Regions from separate parts of the Collinsella sp. OF02-10 genome, predicted to be linked through region 2. Evidence: riboswitches for the same ligand, from Rfam matches in the RefSeq annotation. Region 2 holds a riboswitch; the other holds the start of a gene.
What was found. Region 2 has a riboswitch for thiamine pyrophosphate ahead of thiM (hydroxyethylthiazole kinase). Riboswitches for the same ligand answer to the same signal wherever they lie in the genome.
Positions count from the first base shown of each region.

Region 1: linked by a shared signal. The riboswitch ahead of thiC (phosphomethylpyrimidine synthase ThiC) and the one ahead of thiM (hydroxyethylthiazole kinase) in region 2 are both predicted to bind thiamine pyrophosphate.

Region 1 covers NZ_QSCW01000007.1:39,036-48,801, forward strand. Annotated here, with positions in the region: gene DXA43_RS04920 (SGNH/GDSL hydrolase family protein) at 1-563, shown strand, start outside; gene DXA43_RS04925 (pentapeptide repeat-containing protein) at 643-1,254, shown strand; gene thiD (bifunctional hydroxymethylpyrimidine kinase/phosphomethylpyrimidine kinase) at 1,400-2,230, opposite strand; gene thiC (phosphomethylpyrimidine synthase ThiC) at 2,408-3,742, opposite strand; TPP riboswitch at 3,735-3,850, opposite strand; gene DXA43_RS04940 (hypothetical protein) at 3,914-4,429, shown strand; gene DXA43_RS04945 (YaaA family protein) at 4,470-5,279, opposite strand; gene DXA43_RS04950 (aminopeptidase) at 5,384-6,781, opposite strand; gene polA (DNA polymerase I) at 6,948-9,692, shown strand.
Region 2 covers NZ_QSCW01000001.1:14,284-24,049, reverse strand. Annotated here, with positions in the region: gene DXA43_RS00105 (EAL domain-containing protein) at 1-421, opposite strand, end outside; gene DXA43_RS00100 (patatin family protein) at 741-1,610, shown strand; gene DXA43_RS00095 (thiamine phosphate synthase) at 1,712-2,407, opposite strand; gene DXA43_RS00090 (thiamine-binding protein) at 2,404-2,745, opposite strand; gene thiM (hydroxyethylthiazole kinase) at 2,749-3,588, opposite strand; TPP riboswitch at 3,640-3,750, opposite strand; gene DXA43_RS00080 (HAD-IIB family hydrolase) at 3,914-4,822, shown strand; gene DXA43_RS00075 (LysR family transcriptional regulator) at 4,833-5,729, shown strand; gene DXA43_RS00070 (5-methyltetrahydropteroyltriglutamate--homocysteine S-methyltransferase) at 5,885-7,018, shown strand; gene DXA43_RS00065 (uracil-xanthine permease family protein) at 7,142-8,476, shown strand; gene DXA43_RS00060 (alpha/beta hydrolase) at 8,536-9,201, opposite strand; gene DXA43_RS00055 (carbohydrate-binding domain-containing protein) at 9,409-9,766, opposite strand, start outside.

The sequences.
Region 1 (9,766 bases), on a different contig from region 2:
GCTGGTGTGGCGTGGTCCAACGTGACTTAGGCGAGGGCTGGCATGTAATTGAAGAAGGCCTCAACGGCCGCACGACGGTACGCGACGACATGTGCCATCTGGACACTAACCTCAACGGCATTCGCGCGCTTCCGATGCTGCTCGAGGCTCATAAGCCGCTGGACGCCATTGTGATCATGCTGGGCACCAACGACTGTAAGACGGTCTTTAACGTGACAGCTTCCGATATCGCCCGTGGCGCCATGGCGCTGATTCGCGCCGTCCGCGCGTTTCCGTGGACCGACGCTGCGCCTTGCCCGCGCATCCTGCTGATGGCTCCTATCAAGATCAAGCCGCAGATCGCCGATGTATATATGACCGATTTTGACGAGCGTTCCGTCGAGGCATCTGAACATTTTGGCGAGTACTATGCGCACGTGGCCGAGCAGTTTGGCTGCGACTTTTTGAATGCCGCCGAGTTTGCCGAGCCGGGCGATATCGACTATCTGCATATGATGCCCGAAAGCCACGAGAGCTTGGGACATGCCGTGGCAGCCAAGCTCCAAGAGATGCTCGGTGAGTAGCGCGACCCCAAGCCACCGCAAAGGGGGCAGGCACCTTTGTGGTGGTTTTGCCCGGGTAAACGAACGGATTGGCTGCCATATGGGCATGGACGAGCTCATCGACCTCTTTGCCGAGGGCGATGAGCTCGTCTCCAATACCGCTTTTGAGGATTTGGATCTTGCCTGCGACGTGGCGAACGGCGCGACCTTCGATGGCGTCGTGTTCCGATCTTGCGAGTTCGATAGCGTTGACTGGAGCGGCTCGACGTTTCGCGACGTGGTGTTTCGCGGTTGCCGCTTTATCCGCTGCAACATGGAAGGCTGCTGGCTCAACCGCTGCGACTTCGTTGACTGCTCGGCGCCGGGGCTCAACTTGCTCAGGGCGCGTCTGTCGAGCGTGTCGTTTACATCGTGCGATTTGAGCTATGCGAACCTTTCGGAGGGACGCATTGGCCCCATGGCTGCGCATGACACGCGTTTGACCGAGGCCGCGTTTCAGGGTGCCAAGCTGGGTCAGATACGCCTGGATGGCTGTGACCTGACGCGTATGGATGTGTTTAAGACGTCGCTTTCCGGCGTGGATGTATCGCGTTGTACATTCGCGGCGCCCGTTGTTTCGGGCGATTACCATGAGTTGCGTGGCTTGACGGTCAATGCCGAGCAGGCGCTGGCACTCTCGGGTTTGTTGGGAATTCAACTCGCCGACGAATAGGCGCTCTGGTCCTTTGCTCGACCGCTATCTAAAATCAAACCGTCGCAACATTTAATGATTTTTCGCGTTTGCACGATTTTCATCGAATGTTGCGACGGTTTTTGGTGCAAGGTAGCCTGTCTTTTTTTGGCAGGTTACTGGCTATTTAGTACTGCCACATGTGGTTGACAGGGCCGGAGCCTTTGCCCATGTCAAAGCCGGCGGCGAGAGCGCCCGTTAGGTAGGCCTTGCCGGCGTTGACGGCGTCGGCAAGATCCATGCCCTGCGCCAATGCGCAGGCGATGGCGGATGAAAGCGTGCAGCCGGTGCCATGCGTGTTGCCGGTCTCGATGCGCTTGTGGCGGAACCACGTGGTGAGCGGATCGCCCATATGGTTGCCTTCGTTATCGAGTGGCGCGGGTTCGGCCAATACATCGTTGGCCTCGTTGACAAGATGCCCACCCTTAACGAGGGATGCGCAACCAAAGCGGCGGGTGAGGAGCATGGCGGCGTTTTGCTGCGTGCGCTCGGAATCGACCTCGTAGTCGAGCAGCGCCATGGCCTCGGGAATATTGGGCGTGATAACGGTCGCCAACGGGAACAGGCAGTGGGTGAGCGCCTCGGCAGCATCCTCGGCGATGAGGCGAGCGCCCGAGGTGGCAACCATGACGGGGTCGACGACGATATTCTGCGCATCCCAGGCGCTCAAGCGCTCGGCGATAACCTCGATAATCTCGGCAGAGGAGACCATGCCGATTTTGACGGCGTTGGGGCGGATATCGTCAAAGACGGCATCGATCTGCGCCGCGACAATATCGGGGGAGATGTCCTGCACGGCGGTGACGCCCAGGGTGTTCTGTGCGGTGATGGCCGTGATGGCCGTCTCGGCATACAGACGGTGCGCCGTGATAGTCTTGATATCGGCCTGAATGCCGGCGCCGCCGCTGGAATCGGATCCTGCGATGGACAGGACGGCAGGTACCTTGCTGCGATCCATGTTCGCTCCCTTGTTCGATCGGATTCAAATGGGTCTTCAATCCGCATTATAAAGATGCCCGGGCCGGCTGTATGCCGATCCCGGGCGGGCGGTGCAATCTTTACGTAAATATAAGCAAATGTTCACACGTCAACAATTGACGAGCACCTTGTGTTCGATTGCGGCTCCGATGACGCGTTAGTCCTCCATGCCGAGGTCGATTGTCGTGCCTTCGAACACCTTGTTGACGGTGCGAACGGCGCACATCTTGCCGCACATGGTGCAGGTGCCCTCGGTGGCGGCGGGGGATTCCTCGTAGCGCTTCTTACCGGTGACCGGATCGAGAGCACACTTCCACATGGCATCCCAGTCGAGCTTGCGGCGTGCCTGGCCCATCTTGTCGTCCATGTCGCGGGCGTGCGGCACCTTCTTGGCGATATCGGCGGCGTGCGCGGCAATCTTGGTGGCCATGAGGCCATCGAGCACGTCCTGGGCGTTGGGCAGGCACAGGTGCTCGGCCGGCGTCACGTAGCACAGGAAGTCGGCGCCGGAGCTGGCGGAGATGGCGCCGCCGATGGCAGCGGTGATGTGGTCGTAGCCCACGCCGATATCGGTCACCAGCGGCCCGAGCACATAGAACGGGGCGTTGTGGCACAGACGCTTCTGCAGTTTCATGTTGGCGGCAATCTCGTCGAGCGCCATGTGACCCGGGCCCTCGACCATGACCTGGACGCCGGCAGCCCAAGCGCGCTTGCACAACTTGCCCAGCTCGATCATCTCAGCGGTCTCGGTGGCGTCGTTGGAGTCGTAGAGGCAGCCCGGGCGGCAGGAGTCGCCGAGCGAAATCGTCACGTCGTACTCGTGGCAGATCTCGAGCAGCTCGTCAAAGTACTCGTAGAAGGGGTTTTCGTTGCCGGTGACCTCCATCCAGCCAAACAGCAGCGAGCCGCCGCGGCTCACGATGTTCATCAAGCGGCCGGTCTCCTTAAAGGTCTTGGTGACCGACTTGTTGATGCCGCAGTGGATGGTCATAAAGTCCACGCCGTCCTCGGCGTGCGCGCGCACGACCTCGAACAGGTCATCCTTGGTAAGCTTGACCAGCGGCTTTTCCATGTAGCCGATGGCGTCGTACATGGGGACGGTGCCCACCATGAGCGGCGTCTCGTCGATGAGCTGCTGGCGGAACTGGCGCGTCTTGCCCGAGTTGGAAAGGTCCATGATGGCGTCGGCGCCAAAGTCCTCGGCGATCTTGACCTTCTTCCATTCCTCGGCGGCATCGGCTTTATCGCCCGAGATGCCCAGGTTGACGTTGACCTTAGTAGACAGGCCCTCGCCGACACCAAAGGCGCGCATGCCCTTTTTGATGTGCACGATGTTGGCGGGAATGGCGATGCGGCCGTCGGCCACGCGCTCGCGGATGTACTCGGGGTCGCGATGCTCGCGCTCGGCGACTTCCTTCATCTGCGGCGTGATCTGCCCGGCGCGGGCGAAGTCGATTTGCGTGACGAGCTTGGGCTCGGTCTGTGTGCTCATTGGCACGGCTCCCTTCGTTGGCATTACCCATATCAGGTTTGCGGGTCAGGGCGGGCGCGCCCAGTCTCAGCCTGCCGTCTTGTCCTGCAAGCTCCCCGTTTATGTAATGGGCTCAAGTATAGCTCGAATGGGTACGATTGGCCTAACGAGCGTGCCTGTGGGGAGGCGAACATGGAAGACAAGCATCTATATCGAGAGACGCAATGGGATGTATCGGCCGAGGAAAGCCGTGCGCACCATGGCCTTGTCGCGATTGGTTTTGCGGTGCTTGCTGTGCTGGTGATTGCCGTTTGTATCTGGACGTTTGGTGGTCGCGGCGGCGCTGCATGGGAGTTCGAGGCTGATGATAGCCTACCGATAATGACGGTGAAGGTCGCGGGTGGCAATACCGTTGCCGCGCCGGGCGACTATTGGTATCCGCGCGATGGATTTGTCCAGCTGCAGCTGAGCGGCGGTTCCATTCCTGGTGAAGAGATCGAGCGCGTGACCTTCGATGCGTCGCTTAAGACGCTGTCGGTCGAGCTCAAAGATCAAGGGGATGTGCCCACGACGATGGATATCGCGCTGACGGAATGGCGCTTGGAGCCCCCATCGGGTGTTGCGGTGTCCGAGGTAGAGCACGTTAAGATTACCTACCAAGATGGCTCGACAAACGAAGTTGCCAAAGCCGACGGCTTGGCGGAATAGACGCCGTGCCTAGGCAGCACATTCAAAAGTAGCGGTGGTCCTACAAGGTCTGTTCGTTCAGGAAGACCAAAGTGTTCTTATTTGAAAGCTCGGGAAAGTGACGATAACCAACATCAAACGCGGTGAGCCCGCTTACATCCTCGAGCTTGTTTTCTGCCATCCACCGCACCATGGAGCCGCGCGCCTTTTTGCTGGCGGTCGACCGTTGGATGGGCTTGCCGTTGCGGATACCCTCGCCAAAGAGGCATGTGACGGCCGTGGCGTCGCCCGCGAGGTGGGGCAGAACGGCTTTGGCATACTCTACGCTGGCGAGGTTGACGATCGTGGTGTTTGAACCTGCCGGGGCGATAGCCCGTGCGAGCTTGTCGCCCCAAAACGCGTAGAGGTCTCGGGTATCGTCGACGGCAAGCTTTGCGCCCATCTCCAGCCGATACGGTTCGACGGCATGAAAGGGGCGAACGCACCCGTAGAGGCCGGAGAGGATCCATAGATGGTCTTGCAGCCATGTGAGCTGCGCGGAATCCATCACCTCGGGCGCCATGCTCTGGTACTGAATGCCGTGATAGGACATGATGGCAGGGGAGATGCGGCGGGCGAGTGCGGGATTGTCGAGATCGCCGTTATTCAGGATGGGCCGGAACTCACGCAGGGTGTTGAGGCAAGGCCCCAGCAGTTTGTCACTCACGTTCCACAGCGCCTGCAGGCCGCCGCTGCCTTCATTCCGCTCGATATCTAGCAATGCGCGGTGGAGGCGAGCCGTCTCGTGCGCAAAGGGTGGAATGCCCTGGACTTCAAAAGCATCTTGGGCCGCGCGCATTTGCTTGGCGGGCGAAATGATGACCTGCAGCATGGACTCTCCTCTGCCAAAAAAAGAAGTTGCGGTGGAATACGGTCTGTTTTGGCCGTTTATGGGCCAGTCTAGTCCGTATTTCACCGCAACTGATGAAGGGTTGGTTAGGCGCGCTCGATGAAGGCCTTGTAGCCGCGATAGGCCTCGTAGATGTCGGCCTTGTTGGCGACCTCCCACAGGGCGTGCATGGACAGGACGGCAACGCCGGAGTCGATGACGTTCATGCCATACTTGGCCATGATGTAGGCGATGGTGCCGCCGCCGCCCGCGTTGACGCGGCCGAGCTCACAAGTCTGGAAGTCCACGCCCGCCTCGTCCATGATGTCGCGGACGAGGGCCACGTACTCGGCGTCGGCGTCGTTGGAGCCACCCTTGCCGCGGCTGCCCGTGTACTTGTTGAAGCACAGGCCGCGACCCATGAAGGCGGCGTTCTTGGTCTCGAACTTGCCGGCGTAGCCCGGGTCAAAGCCGGCGGACACGTCAGAGGAGAGCATGCGGCTGCGGGCGAGTGCGCGGCGCAGGGCCAGCGGGCTGCTCTCGCCGGCGAGCGTCATGATCTCGGCGACGGTGTTCTCGAAGAAGCGGCTCGTCATGCCGGTGGCACCTACGGAACCGATCTCCTCCTTGTCGACGATGAGTGTGATGCTCGTGCGCTCCACGTTGGCGACGTTGATCTGGGCGAGCATGGACGGATAGGCGCAGACACGGTCGTCGTGGCCATAGCCCAGAATCATGGAGCGGTCGAGGCCCATGTCACGGGCGGGGCCGGCGGGCACGACCTCGATCTCGGCGGAGAGGAAGTCCTCCTCCTCGACGTCGTACTGCTCCTTGAGGATATCCAGGAACATCTGCTTGACGGGCTCCTTGGGAGCGTCCTTGTCGTCCTCGTCAAACTTGACGGGGCGGCCGCCCACGATCACGTCGAGGATCTCGGCGTCGACGGCGTCCTTGGCGGGCTTGGCCATCTGCTCGCTCGAGAGGTGGATCAGCAGGTCGGAGATGGTAAAGACCGGGTCGTCGGCCTTGTCACCGATGTTGATGTCGACGGTGGTGCCGTCCTTTTTGCAGATGACGCCCACGAGTGCGAGCGGGGAAGCGACCCAGTGGTAGCTCTTGACGCCGCCATAGTAGTGCGTGTCGAGATAAGCCATGTCGCCGGCCTCGAAGGCGGGGTTCTGCTTGAGGTCCAGGCGCGGCGAGTCCACGTGGGCGCCCAGGATGTTAAAGCCCTGCTCGAGCGGGGCGGTGCCCAGGTTGACGAGCATGAGGTCCTTGCCGTGGTTGGCGGCGTACACCTTGTCGCCGGCCTTGAGCGCGCGGCCCTCGGCGATCACGGTCTCCAGATTGACGTAGCCCGCCTCCTCGGCCATCTTGATACCGGCCTTGACGCACAGGCGCTCGGTCTTGTTCTCACTCAAAAACTGCTTATAGCCGCGGCAAAGCTCCTCGAGCTCCTCGATCTGCTGTGGCGTGTACTTTTTCCATGCGCTGGGACGCTCCATGACGCAGGCTCCTTTCGGATCGATCGTGCTGGTTGATGTACCGTGAGCCATCGTATCACGCGCGGGCCCGCGGCGGCAGGGAAGCCTGATGTGCGGTGGCCGCGGGGCGGGGAGCGTGTAAACTGGTGTGAGCAAACCGTGCCCAGCCCAAAGCGAGGTATTCAATATGTCTGAAAAGCGCCGTACCTTTGCCGTCATCGACGGCAACTCGCTCATGCATCGCGCCTTCCACGCCGTGCCGCCGACCATGAACGCGCCGGACGGTCGCCCCACCAACGCGATCTTTGGTTTTCTGAACATGTTCCTCAAGATGATCGATGCCTTTAATCCCGACGGCGTTGTCGTGGCGTTTGACAAGGGCAAGCCGCGCGTGCGTATGGAGATGCTGCCGCAGTACAAGGCGCAGCGCCCGCCCATGGACCCCGACCTGCACGCGCAGTTCCCCATGATCAAGGAGCTGCTCGCCGCGCTCAACGTGCCCATTTTGCAGTCCGAGGGCTGGGAAGGCGACGATATCCTGGGAACCATGGCGCGCCTGGGCGAGGAGGCCGGCTGCGACATGCTGCTGGTGACCGGCGACCGCGACATGTATCAGCTCGTGACCGAGCACGTCAACGTGGTCTCGACTCGCAAGGGCCTGTCCGACGTGGCGATCATGACGCCCGAGAGCGTGGACGACCTGTATCACGGCATCACGCCGGCGCTCGTGCCCGATTTTTACGGTCTGAAGGGCGATACGTCGGACAACATTCCCGGCGTACCGGGCATCGGCCCCAAAAAGGCGAGTGCGCTCATCGCGCAGTACGGCAGCCTTGACGAGGTCATCGCGCATGCTGACGAGGTCAAGGGCAAGATGGGAGAAAACCTGCGCGCACACATCGACGACGCGCTGCTGAGCCGTAAGGTGGCGACCATCCGCACCGATGCACCCGTTGAGCTCGATTTTGAGGCGACGTCCTTCCCGGCGTTTTCCGCCGATGAGGTTTCCGCGGCGCTGGGCACGCTTGGTATCACCGCCATGCAGAACCGTTTCTTGGCGCTGATCGGCGGCGAGGGCGGGGCAGCTGCCAGCACGTTTGAGATTCCCGCCGTTTTGCGCGCAGCCGCCGGCGATGCTGGCGCGCTTGGTGCCGTTGCGGCTGAGGTCTCCCGCGTGATTGATGCCGGCGAGTGGGTCGCCGCCGTGGTGGACGATGACAAGGAAGAGGGCGCGCTCTTTGGGCTGACGCGCACGCTGTGGTTGGCGACGTCCAAGGGCCTGTTTGCGCTCGAGGAGGGCGACAGCGGTGCGGCGGCTGAGGTTGAGGGCTTCAACTTCGCCCACGGCGTGATTGCCGGCGTGCTCGCGCGTCTGTTTATGGAAGGCCGTGTGGCGAGCCCGGATATGAAGGCGCTTTTGCATGAGCTTTCGCCCATCGATTCTTCTGAGCTCGAGCTCATGGATCCGCTGGCAGTCGATTCCACGCGCATCTTCGATACCGTTGTTGCCGCCTACCTGTTGGATTCCGACCGCTCCGAGTTTGACGAGGTGTATCTGGCCGATACCTATCTGCAGATGGCGCTGCCTGCGGCGCGCGGCGCAGAGGGTGCTGGCGAGGACGCTCCTGCGCCCGCCGCTCGCACGGCGGCCTTGACGCTGGCGCTGGTTGCACCGCTGCGTGACCGCATGGCCCGCGAGAACGCCGCCAACGTGTTCGATGGGATCGAGATGCCGCTCGTGCCGGTGCTTGCCAAGATGGAGCGCGCGGGCATGCTCGTGGACCCCGACCGCCTGCACAGTCTGTCCGAGGGCCTGGCGACCCAGATTGCCGATGTCGAGCGCAGCATTCGCGACCTGGCCGGCGACGAGACCTTTAACATCGGCAGCCCCATGCAACTCTCGCACGTGCTGTTTGATGTTATGGGACTTCCGACCAAGGGCCTCAAAAAGACCAAGCGCGGCTACTATTCGACCAACGCCAAGGTGCTGAGCGACCTTGCCCGCGACCACGAGATCGTGCGCCTGATTTTGGACTGGCGTGAGAAGTCCAAGATTAAGTCGACCTATCTGGACACGCTGGGCCCGCTGCGCCGTGGTGACGGGCGTGTGCACACCACGTACAACCAGACCATCACCGCGACGGGGCGTTTGTCTTCGAGCGACCCCAATCTGCAAAACATTCCGACGCGCTCGGAGCTGGGGCGTACCGTCAAGACGGCGTTCTCGGCGGGCGAGGGCAGCGTCTTTTTGGCGGTGGACTACTCGCAGATCGAGCTGCGCCTGCTCGCGCATCTTTCGGGTGACGAGCACCTGGTGCGCGCCTTCAACGAGGGCGAGGACTTCCATGCCGAGACGGCCGCGCGCGTATTTGGCGTGCCGGTGTCCGAGGTGACACCCGACCTGCGTAGCCGCGCCAAGGCCGTGAACTTTGGCATCGTGTACGGCCAGCAGGCCTATGGACTGTCGCAGTCGCTGCACATCTCGATGGCCGAGGCGCGCGATATGATCGATCGCTACTACGAGGCCTACCCGGGCGTGCGCACGTTCCTCGACAATGTGGTGGCGCGAGCCAAGCAGACGGGCTATGCCGAGACCATGTATGGCCGCAGACGCCATATTCCCGAGCTCAAGGCCAAAAACCCACAGCTCCGCGGCTTTGGTGAGCGTACGGCCATGAACCACCCCATGCAGGGCACCGCCGCCGACATCATCAAGATCGCCATGGCCCGCGTAAGCCGTCGCTTGGAAGAAGAAGGCTTTGCCGCCCACATGATCCTGCAGGTACACGACGAACTGGACTTTGAGTGCCCCGTCGACGAAGTCGAGCGCCTCACCGCCATGGTCCGCGACGTCATGGAACACGTAGTAGACCTCCGCGTACCGTTGATCGCCGAAGCCAGCACCGGCATAACCTGGGCCGACGCGAAATAGGGAAGCACTCCGTAAGGCAAGCTCGCCCAAGACGCAAGCCCCCACATACTTAAGATTTGGGACAAACACTACTG
Region 2 (9,766 bases):
GAGGCATCTCGGAATCGTTGTTTTTGAGTAGGACCGTTCGGCAGTGTTCCAGGCGCTCGGCGAGGTCGTCCTCGGTCGCAATCGTAGACAGGATGGCAAACTCGTCGCCGCCTATGCGAAACGCCGCCTCGTCCACTTTCATATACAGCTTGAGATAGAGACTTACCTGCAAGATATAGCGGTTGCCCTCGTCATGCCCAAAGACGTCGTTGCAGTGCTTAAGGTTATCGATGTCGATAAACGCCATGGTCACGGGCAGTTCCTGCTCCCAGATTTCCTCTAGGGAACGGGCAAAGCCGCCGCGGTTGCCAAGTCCGGTGAGCTGGTCGGTAAAGGCCGTCCTAATCAGATCATCCTGACGCTCGAGAAGGTCACGGACGGTCTTTTCGAGCGTTTCGGTGTAATTGCTGGCGGTGTCCATGTTGTAAGCGGCTTTCTGAGGTCGGGGCGGATGGCGTCGGGCGAGCTCGTGGTGTACACGCGTCGTTGCTCGGCGCCTTGCGTGTATCCAGGCCCCCGCCTTGCTGCGTTGTTGAGTTACTTTGCCGGCTAATGTTCGCTGTTGATAACAGCTGAGTAGTATAGACAACAGTGCACAATTATATATGGGCGCACATGCTGTGGGCGGCTATTATTCGCCAAACGGCAACGCCTGGGTGCGCATGAAAAATGCGACTGAGTCGATATATGTTGACGGGTATACTTGTCCCGTTTTAAAACGCAGGAACGGAGATGGTCACATGGCACAGCCGGATACGACGCGCACGGTGGGGCTTGCGCTCGAGGGAGGCGGCTACCGCGGTATGTATACGGCGGGCGTGCTCGACGTTTGGATGGAGCGCGGTTTGACCTGCGACCATATGGTGGGTGTCTCGGCGGGCGCGGCGTTTGGCTACAACTTTAAATCGCGCCAGATCGGCCGTGCCATTCGTTACAACAAGGCCTATTGCGCCGACAAGCGCTATGCGAGCGTGACCAGCTGGCTGCGAACCGGCGATATGTTCAATGCCGATTTTGCCTATCACGAGGTGCCTATCGAGCGCGATCCCATCGACTTGGAGGCGTATCGCGCCTGCCCCATGCGATTTACGTGCGTGTGTACCGATATCGAGACGGGCAAGGCCGTCTACCACGATCTACCGTATGGCGACGAGCGCGATATCGAGTGGATCCGGGCGTCGTCTGCCATTCCTGTGGCGACGCGTCCCGTTGCTATTGACGGGCATAAGTATCTGGATGGTGGCGTGGCTGATTCTATTCCCAGCGCATGGCTGTTTGCGCAGGAATATGACCGCAATATCGTGGTACTCACGCAGCCGGCGGGCTTTGTGAAGCAGCCCAACAGCGTGATGCCCATGCTGCGGCGCGTGTTCCGTCACTATCCGGAGTTTGTTGCAGCGCTTGAGCATCGGCATGAGGTCTACAATGCCACGCTCGATGACCTGGCACGTCGAGAGGCTGCCGGGGAAATCTTTGTGGTGCGGCCGAGCGAATCGGTGAAGGTGCCGTCGCTGTGCCGCGAACCGGATGAGCTCGAGCGCATCTACCAGGTCGGCCGCCACGATGCAGAGGCGACTTTGCCGGCGTTGGAAGCGTATCTGGCGGGGTAAGGGTCGCATACGGAAAGCGCATCCCGGAATGGAGGCCCAAACTGGGATGTGCTTTCCATTGCTGAAGATATGAGGCTGCGAATCAGCTGTTCGGCCTATGCCTATGCCTGCTGCCAGGTGTCGACAAGCTCCTTGGCTGCGGCATGGGAGTCGTCGGCGCTGCAGACGGCGCTTACCACAAAGAAGCCGTCGACGCCGGTGGCCTTAAGCTGCGGCAAGTCGGCCGTCTTAACGCCGCCGCCCACCACGATGGGCACGGGGCTTGCCGCGTGGAGTGCGGCAAGGTCCTCAAAGCTCTTGGTGATGATAGAGCCGTCGGCCGCGCGTCCGCAGTCGCGCTTGGTCTCGGTCTCGTGGAGCGGGCCGATGCCCAGGTAGTCGACCAGGCTCATGTCGGCGGTCTTGACGTACTCGAGCATCTCCTCGCAACGGGCCGAAAGGCCCACGATGGCGTCGGGGCCCAGCAGCCTGCGACAGACCTCGACGGGAATATCGCTTTGGCCCACGTGCACGCCATCGACGGCAATGCCCTGCTCGCGCGCGGCAAGCACACAGTCCAGACGGTCATCGATTAACAGGGCGACCTGACCGGTCTTGCCGGCCTGTGCGATTGCCTGCGCGGCGTCGTCGGTCAGCGCAATGATCTCGCGGGCGCTTGCCACCTTGGAGCGCACCTGGATGCAGGTAAAGCCGGCGTCGAGTGCCTGGGCCACCACATCGCCCACGGGGCGTCCGAGGGTGTTTTCGGGGCCGAGTACCAGATAGGCCGAGATATCGAGGTTGTCGCGGATGCTCATTGTGCTTCCTCCTGCTTTTTGATCTGTGCTTCCATGCGCTTGAGTTTGCCGGTCATGGTGTCGGTAAATCCGGGTCGAATATCGGCTTTGAGCACGACTTCGGTGCGGATGCCCTTGCTCGCCAACACAAAGGTTGCGTCGCGCACGACCTGCATGACCTCGTCCCAGTCGCCCTCGATCTCGGTGAACATCGAGGTGGTGCGGTTGGGAAGGCCGCTCTCGCGAATGACGCGCACGACCTCGGCGATCTCGGCGGACAGCTCGTCGCCGGTGCCGCACGGGGCGATGGCCACGGCGACGAGCGTGTTCATGTCGGCATTGGTTGCGGGCTCGGACATGGCTTATGCCTCCTCGAGCTCGAGTTGGTTATCGGCGATGTCTTGGGCGGTCGCGCGGTAGAGCTCATCGATAAAGGCGACCTTAAAGCTTGCCGGGGCATCGGCGACAGCGGCGGCACGCGTGCCGGCAACGTTGTAGACGGCGGTGCCACAGATGGCTGCCGTAAACGGATCGGCAGTGCAGGCGTACACAGCCAGCACGCCGCCCTGCGAGCAGCCACAACCGGTGATCTTTGACATGAGCGGGCTGCCGCCGTGGGACTTGGCCACGGTTGTGCCGTCGGTGATTAGGTCGACTTCGCCCGAGACCACTACGGCGCCGCCAGTGTGGCGGGCGAGCGCCGCGGCGGCATCGCGGGCGGCGTCAACCGTATCGGTGGTGTCGACGCCGCGCACGCGGCTCAGATCGGCGGCTTCACCCTCAAGACCCCACAGGCCGGCGAGCGCAATGATCTCGGAGGCGTTGCCGCGCACGATGGCGGGCTTGTACTGCTTGAGTTCGCCTACCAGCTGGGTGCGCAGACTGCCGATGCCCAGGCCCACCGGATCGAGCACCCAGGGCTTGCCGGCGTCGTGTGCCGCCTTGGCCGCGCGGGGAATCGTCTGCTCGTAGATGGGGAAGAGTGTGCCCATGTTCAGATAGATGGCGCCGCCGCCGGCAACGAGCGCCTCGCCCTCGTCGGGCAGATAGACCATGGCGGCCGATCCGCCCACGGCGAGCTGCGCGTTGGCGACAAAGTCAATCGTCACCGTGTTGGTGATGGAGCCCGCCATCGGATTGGTGGCGCGAATCTCCTCCACGGCCTTGACCACGTTTTGCTTGAGCTGTTTCGAATCGATCACTGCACATGCCTCCTTGGCATAGAAAAGGGGCGCTGTGCATAGACAGCGCCCCTAAAAAGGCGGCATGCTCCCTACGCCAGCATTAACTGACAGGTTCAAAGGATTGGGCCCCATGCCCTCTCAGCCTTGTGGTTTGCACCGCCGGCACTCCCGCATCGAATCTGTTGTTCCCTATACTAGCGCACCTGCCAAAAAGGGACAGGTTTATTTTGGCAGGTAACAACTGGGGCTTTGCGTTTTCCCAGATAAAACCTGCCAATATAAACCTGTCTCTTTTTGGCAGGTCGGTACAATAGACGGGATTAAGAATGACCGAGGGGGCCTTATGATTAAACTTGTGCTGACCGATATGGACGATACGCTGATTCCAGCCGGGCATGACGGCGCCAGCGACTACGCCATCGAGGGCATTCATGCCATGCAGGCGGCGGGTCTGCACTTTGGCCCGGTTTCGGGTCGCCAGCCCTCCGCGATGGGCTGGATGTTCCGCAATCGCGCCGAGTGCTTCTCGACCGGCGCGTTCTGCAACGGCCAGGTCATGTTTGTCGACGGTCAGGCGGTCGCTTCGCACGCGACCGACAACGATGCCCTGATGCGTCTGGCCGATTACCTCGAGCAAGAGACCGACGATACCTATCTAAAGGTCTACAGCCTGGGTGACGACTTTTGGGATAACGATGCCTATTGCGTGACGAGCGACCCCGAGCGCGTGCGTCGCGCCATGGAGTCGGGCGGCAACGCATGGCTCAAAGGCGAAGAGGCTCCGTGCCGTCCCGTTGTCGATGATGCCCCGGTATACAAGGCGAATATCTGGAGCGCCCGCTCGCGTGAGGAGCTCGCGGAGCTACGTGAGCGCGTTGCCGCTGAGGTGCCGGAACTCTCGCTCGTGTTTCCCAACAACCGAGTGCGCCTGTTCGATATCCTTCCAGCAGGTTGGGACAAGGGTTGCGCTGCGCTGGAGCTGGCACGCGCTTTGGACCTGACGCCCGACGAGGTGGCCGTATTTGGCGATTCCGATAACGACCTGCCCATGATCGATGCCGTTCCCAACTCCGTTGCAGTCGCCAATGCCAACGAGGCCGTCACGGCTGCCGCGCGCTGGCATATCGGCGCTGCGGCAGACGATGCGGTTGCCGGGGCTCTGCATCAGATTGCCGCCTGCGCTGCGACGGGGGGGATGCCGCCGTTTATGCGTCAGATGGATGCGACGGGTTTCGACGTCACGAACGTCTAGGGAGGGCGCTATGAAGCTTCAGCAGCTCAGATATGTTGTAAAGGTTGCCGAATGCGGCAGCATCACCGAGGCCTCGCGCCGACTCTTTGTGTCGCAGCCTTCGATTACCGCGTCGATCCGCGATCTCGAAAACGAGATGGGTGTGCATATCTTTGAGCGCACCAACAAGGGTGTCATTGTGTCCGAGGAGGGCGAGACCTTCTTGGGCTACGCGCGCCAGGTGCTCGACCAGGCCGACCTGCTCGAGGGCAAGTACAAAGGAGCATCCGAACAGGTGCCGCATTTTAGCGTAAGCTGTCAGCACTATTCCTTTGCCGTCAACGCGTTTGTCGACGTGATCCGCGAGTTCGATGCCGCGCGCTACGACTTTACCCTGCGCGAGGAGCAGACCCACGAGATTATCGAGGATGTCGCGCACATGAAAAGCGAGCTGGGCATTCTGTATCTGTCGGAGCACAATCGCGAGGTCATCGAGCGCATGCTGGCGGCCAACGAGCTCGTATTCGAGGGGCTTTTCTGCGCCACGCCGCATGTCTTCGTCTGCGCCGACCATCCGCTGGCGGACCACGCCAGCGTGACGCTCGAGGATCTGGAAGACTATCCGTTTTTATCCTACGAGCAGGGCAGTTACAACTCGTTTTACTATTCCGAGGAGCTGACCTCGACGTTTGAGCGTCGCAAGAATATCCGCGTGCGCGACCGTGCGACGCTGTTCAACCTGGCCATGGGCCTCAACGGCTACACGGTGTGTTCGGGCGTGATCAGCCATGAACTTAACGGCCCCGGCATCATCTCGATTCCGCTCGATGTAGACGAGTACATGGAGATCGGCATTATCACGCGCAAGAACACGACACTTACGCGCTACGGGCAGGCCTATATCGAAGCGATTCGTCAGCACATCTAGACTGCTGCGTTCTGCACGGGTCAAATCTCTTTATGGCAGTCTCAACTGATATAGGAAGCATCTATATCAAACTGTTATAAACGCATATTTTACGATGGCCATATGAGCGCTCATACTCTGTCCCAGTAAAGCAACCAATGCAAAGGGAGATATCTATGAGCACTTCGATTCAACCGAACGCGCCGTTTCGCGCCGATATCGTCGGCAGTTTTCTTCGTCCGCAGGTCGTGAAGGACGCCCGTGCCGCCTACGCCGCGGGTACGCTCGATGCCGAGGGGCTTAAGGCCGTCGAGGATGAGGCTATTCGCGACCTAGTGGACAAGCAAAAGACCGCCGGCCTGCAGGTCATCACCGATGGCGAGTTTCGCCGCAGCTACTGGCACCTCGATTTTATGTGGGGGCTGAACGGCGTCGAGCGTCGCACCTCGCGTACGGGCTATATGTTCCACGATGAGGAGACCACCGCCGACACCGCCGTGGTGACTGGTCCCATTAGCGGCGAGAGTCATCCGTTCGTCGAGCACTTCAAATTTGTCAAGGCGCTCGAGGGGGAGGGCCAGGTCACGCGGCAAACCATTCCGGCGCCGATCCAGACGTTCTCCGAAGTCACGCTCGACCGCTGCGATGGCCAGCAGGAGAGCCTGCGCGCTGTCTATAAGACCGACGAAGAGCTCGCCGACGCCATCGCGGCGGCATACCGCACCGTGATTGCCGACCTGTATGCCGCAGGCTGCCGCAACATTCAATTTGATGACTGCACCTGGGGCATCTATTGCGATACCGACTTTGTGGCAAAGACTGGTATGAGCCCGGTCGACCTGCAAAAGGTGTCCGAGCTGGGCGTGGCGCTCAACAACGCCGCCATCGAGGGCAAGCCCGACGACCTGGTCATCAACACGCATGTGTGCCGTGGTAATTACCACTCCACCTATGCCTTCGAGGGCGGCTATGACCCCATCGCGCCGTACCTGTTCGCACACGAGAACGTCGATGCGTTTTACCTTGAGTTCGATACGCCGCGTGCCGGTGGCTTTGAGCCGCTCAAGTACGTTGCCCCCGGCAAGAAGGTCGTGTTGGGCCTGGTGACTACCAAGGCCGCTGAGCTTGAGGACGAGGATGCCATCGTCGAGCGCATTCACGAGGCTGCAAAGTATGTTCCGCTCGAGAACCTGTATCTGTCGCCCCAGTGCGGCTTTGCCAGCTGCGAGATTGGCAACAAGCTGACCGAGGACGAGCAATGGGCAAAGATCGCGCTGGTCAAGCGTATTGCCGAGCGCGTTTGGAAATAGCGGTAACGTTCGCAGGTGACGGCGCGTGCGAGACATGGCGCATCGCGTACAATGGTTCGGATCGTATCGTTCGGGCAGGTAATCCGATATGCCCGGGCGCCCTTCCATTATGAAAGGACATCCATGTCCCAATCCTCGACGCCCGCCGTCGCCGATGCCATCTACGATGCGTCGTCGCTCGGTCGCCCGCGCATGTTCCTACTCGGTCTGCAGCATCTATTCGCGATGTTCGGTGCCACGGTGCTCGTACCCGTGCTCACCGGTCTCTCGGTGTCGGCGACCCTTTTGTTTGCCGGCCTGGGCACGCTGCTCTTCCACTTCCTATCGCGCGGCAAGGTGCCAGCGTTTTTGGGATCTTCGTTTGCCTTTATCGCGGGCTATGCCGCCATCGCGCCCAACGGCGAGGCCGAGCTTTTGCCCTACGCCTGCCTAGGTGTAGCCTGTGCCGGCCTGCTCTATCCGGTGCTGGCGGCCCTGTTTCGCGCGTTTGGTGCCAAGCGCGTTATGCGCTTCTTCCCGCCGGTGGTGACTGGCCCCATCGTCATTTCCATCGGCTTGATCCTGGCAAGTTCCGCTATTGCTAACTGTCAGACCAACTGGCTTGTGGCTGTCATTGCCGTTGCCGTTATCGTCATCTGCAACATCTGGGGTCGCGGCATGGTCAAGATCGTGCCGATTTTGCTGGGCGTTGTGGTGAGCTATGCCGTTGCGACTGCGCTCGGCGAGGTTGATTTCTCGGGCGTCGCAGCCGCTCCCTGGGTTGGCTTGCCCGTCGTGTGGGACAACACGGTGTTTGCACTCTTTGGGCCGCAGTTTGATAGCGGCCTCGCCACGACGGCCATCATTACCATCATGCCGCTGGCCTTTGCGACCATGATCGAGCATATCGGTGATATCTCGGCTATCGGCTCCACTTGCGAGCGTAACTACATCGCCGACCCCGGCCTGCACCGCACGCTGCTCGGCGACGGCCTTGCCACGATCCTGGCTTCGCTCTTTGGTGCTCCGGCCAACACCACCTATGGCGAGAACACCGGCGTGCTCGCTCTGACGCGCGTGTTCGACCCGCGCGTGATTCGCATTGCCGCGTGTTGCGCCATCGTGCTTTCGTTCTGCCCCAAGTTCGCCGCGGTCATTGCGGCCATGCCGGCATGCGTTATCGGCGGTGTGTCGCTTGTGCTCTACGGCATGATCAGCGCCGTGGGCGTACGCAACCTTATCGAAAACCAGGTCGATTTCCAGAACAACCGCAACGTGCTGGTGGCCGCTCTGGTGCTCGTGCTTTCACTCGGCATTGCGTACAGCACCGCCGGCGCCATCGTGCTGGAGTTGGGCGGCGTGACGATTTCGCTTTCCGGCCTTGCCGTGGGCTCGCTGGTGGGTATCGTGCTCAACGCCATCCTGCCGGGTAACGACTTTGAGTCCGACGTTTCTGAGCTTGAGGAGACTGTCGAGTAGTAGTTGTGTTCAGCTAAATCAAAAAAAATGGCGCCCATGCGTACGCGCGGGCGCCTTTTTTAATGCGTCAATATCCAGTGGATGCCACGTGCCATGCGCAGATCGGTTTGGGCAAAGTGGTTGCCGGGGTTGAGCTCCAGCGTCGTGGGAATACCACGTTCGACGAGCAGTTTTTCCATGGCGCGCGTGTCGTCGAGTACGTGCCGCATCATGCGGTTGGGCGTCTTGGTTTCCTTTTTGCCGAGTGACAGATAGACGGCGTCGGGCGTAGCTGTCATCGTGCGCTCGCGCGCGTAGTCGATAAAGCCGGGGAACCACAGCGACCCCGATGCACTCGCCGCGCGCTCAAAGACATCTGTTTGCCAAAGTGCCCACAGTGCAAAAAGACCCGCCAACGAGTAGCCGGCAACGCCGCGCCAGGTGGGCGGTTGCGGGAGCGATGATTCGGCCTCTGGGATTATCTGCTTCAACAACTCGTCAAGAAAACCAGCGGCCTGTCCACCAAAGGGCTCGGCATCGCGCACGGTACCGTCGCATCCCCAGGGGCTCAGCTCGCGATTCCAGTTGAGGCTGCCAATGCCGACAAGCGTGAAGGGCGGGCAGTTGAGCTCTCGGCAGCGTTCATAAACCTCCGTGCCGTCGCCCATGACCACGGGAAGATAGATGACTGGTGCGCTTTCGGCATGCTGTGCATGAACGGTTATCTGCTTTTGATGCGCTTCCATGACGGGCTTCTCTCGGCGTTGTGATATCGACGGCCCCCATTGTCGCACGCCGGCTCATGCAGGTTGGGCTAGACCAAAGACAATCTCGTGCATACCCTGCGGACGCATATGGAAAACGCCACCGCCGGAGGGGAGCTCGGCGGTGGCGTTGTTAAACGGTGCTGGGGCTCGGGGCCTTCGCGGGAGCTGCCATGTGCGCAGAGGCGTCTAAGAGCGCTTGCGGCTCGCCATGGTGCCTGCGGCGATAGCGGCTGTTCCCGCAAGGACGGTTGCCACGATGGCCGCACCCGAGGTGTCGCCGGTTGCCGCGAGCACGCCGGTAGTCTTGGCTTTCGTGATTGAAGCCGCAACGGCCTTGGTCGGCTTTGAGCCCTCAGGCTTGGGGTTCTGCTTGGACTCCGCGGGCTTGCTTTCTGCGGGCTTGGTCTCGTCGGGCTTGGGGTCTTCCGGCTTGGCTACCTCGGGAGGCGCGATGACCATGCTCTTGGCGACAGCTTCGTTATAGGGGGAGTCGATCACAGCGTCGCCTGTGCCGATGGCTTGGCCTGCCTCGTAGATGCCGTCA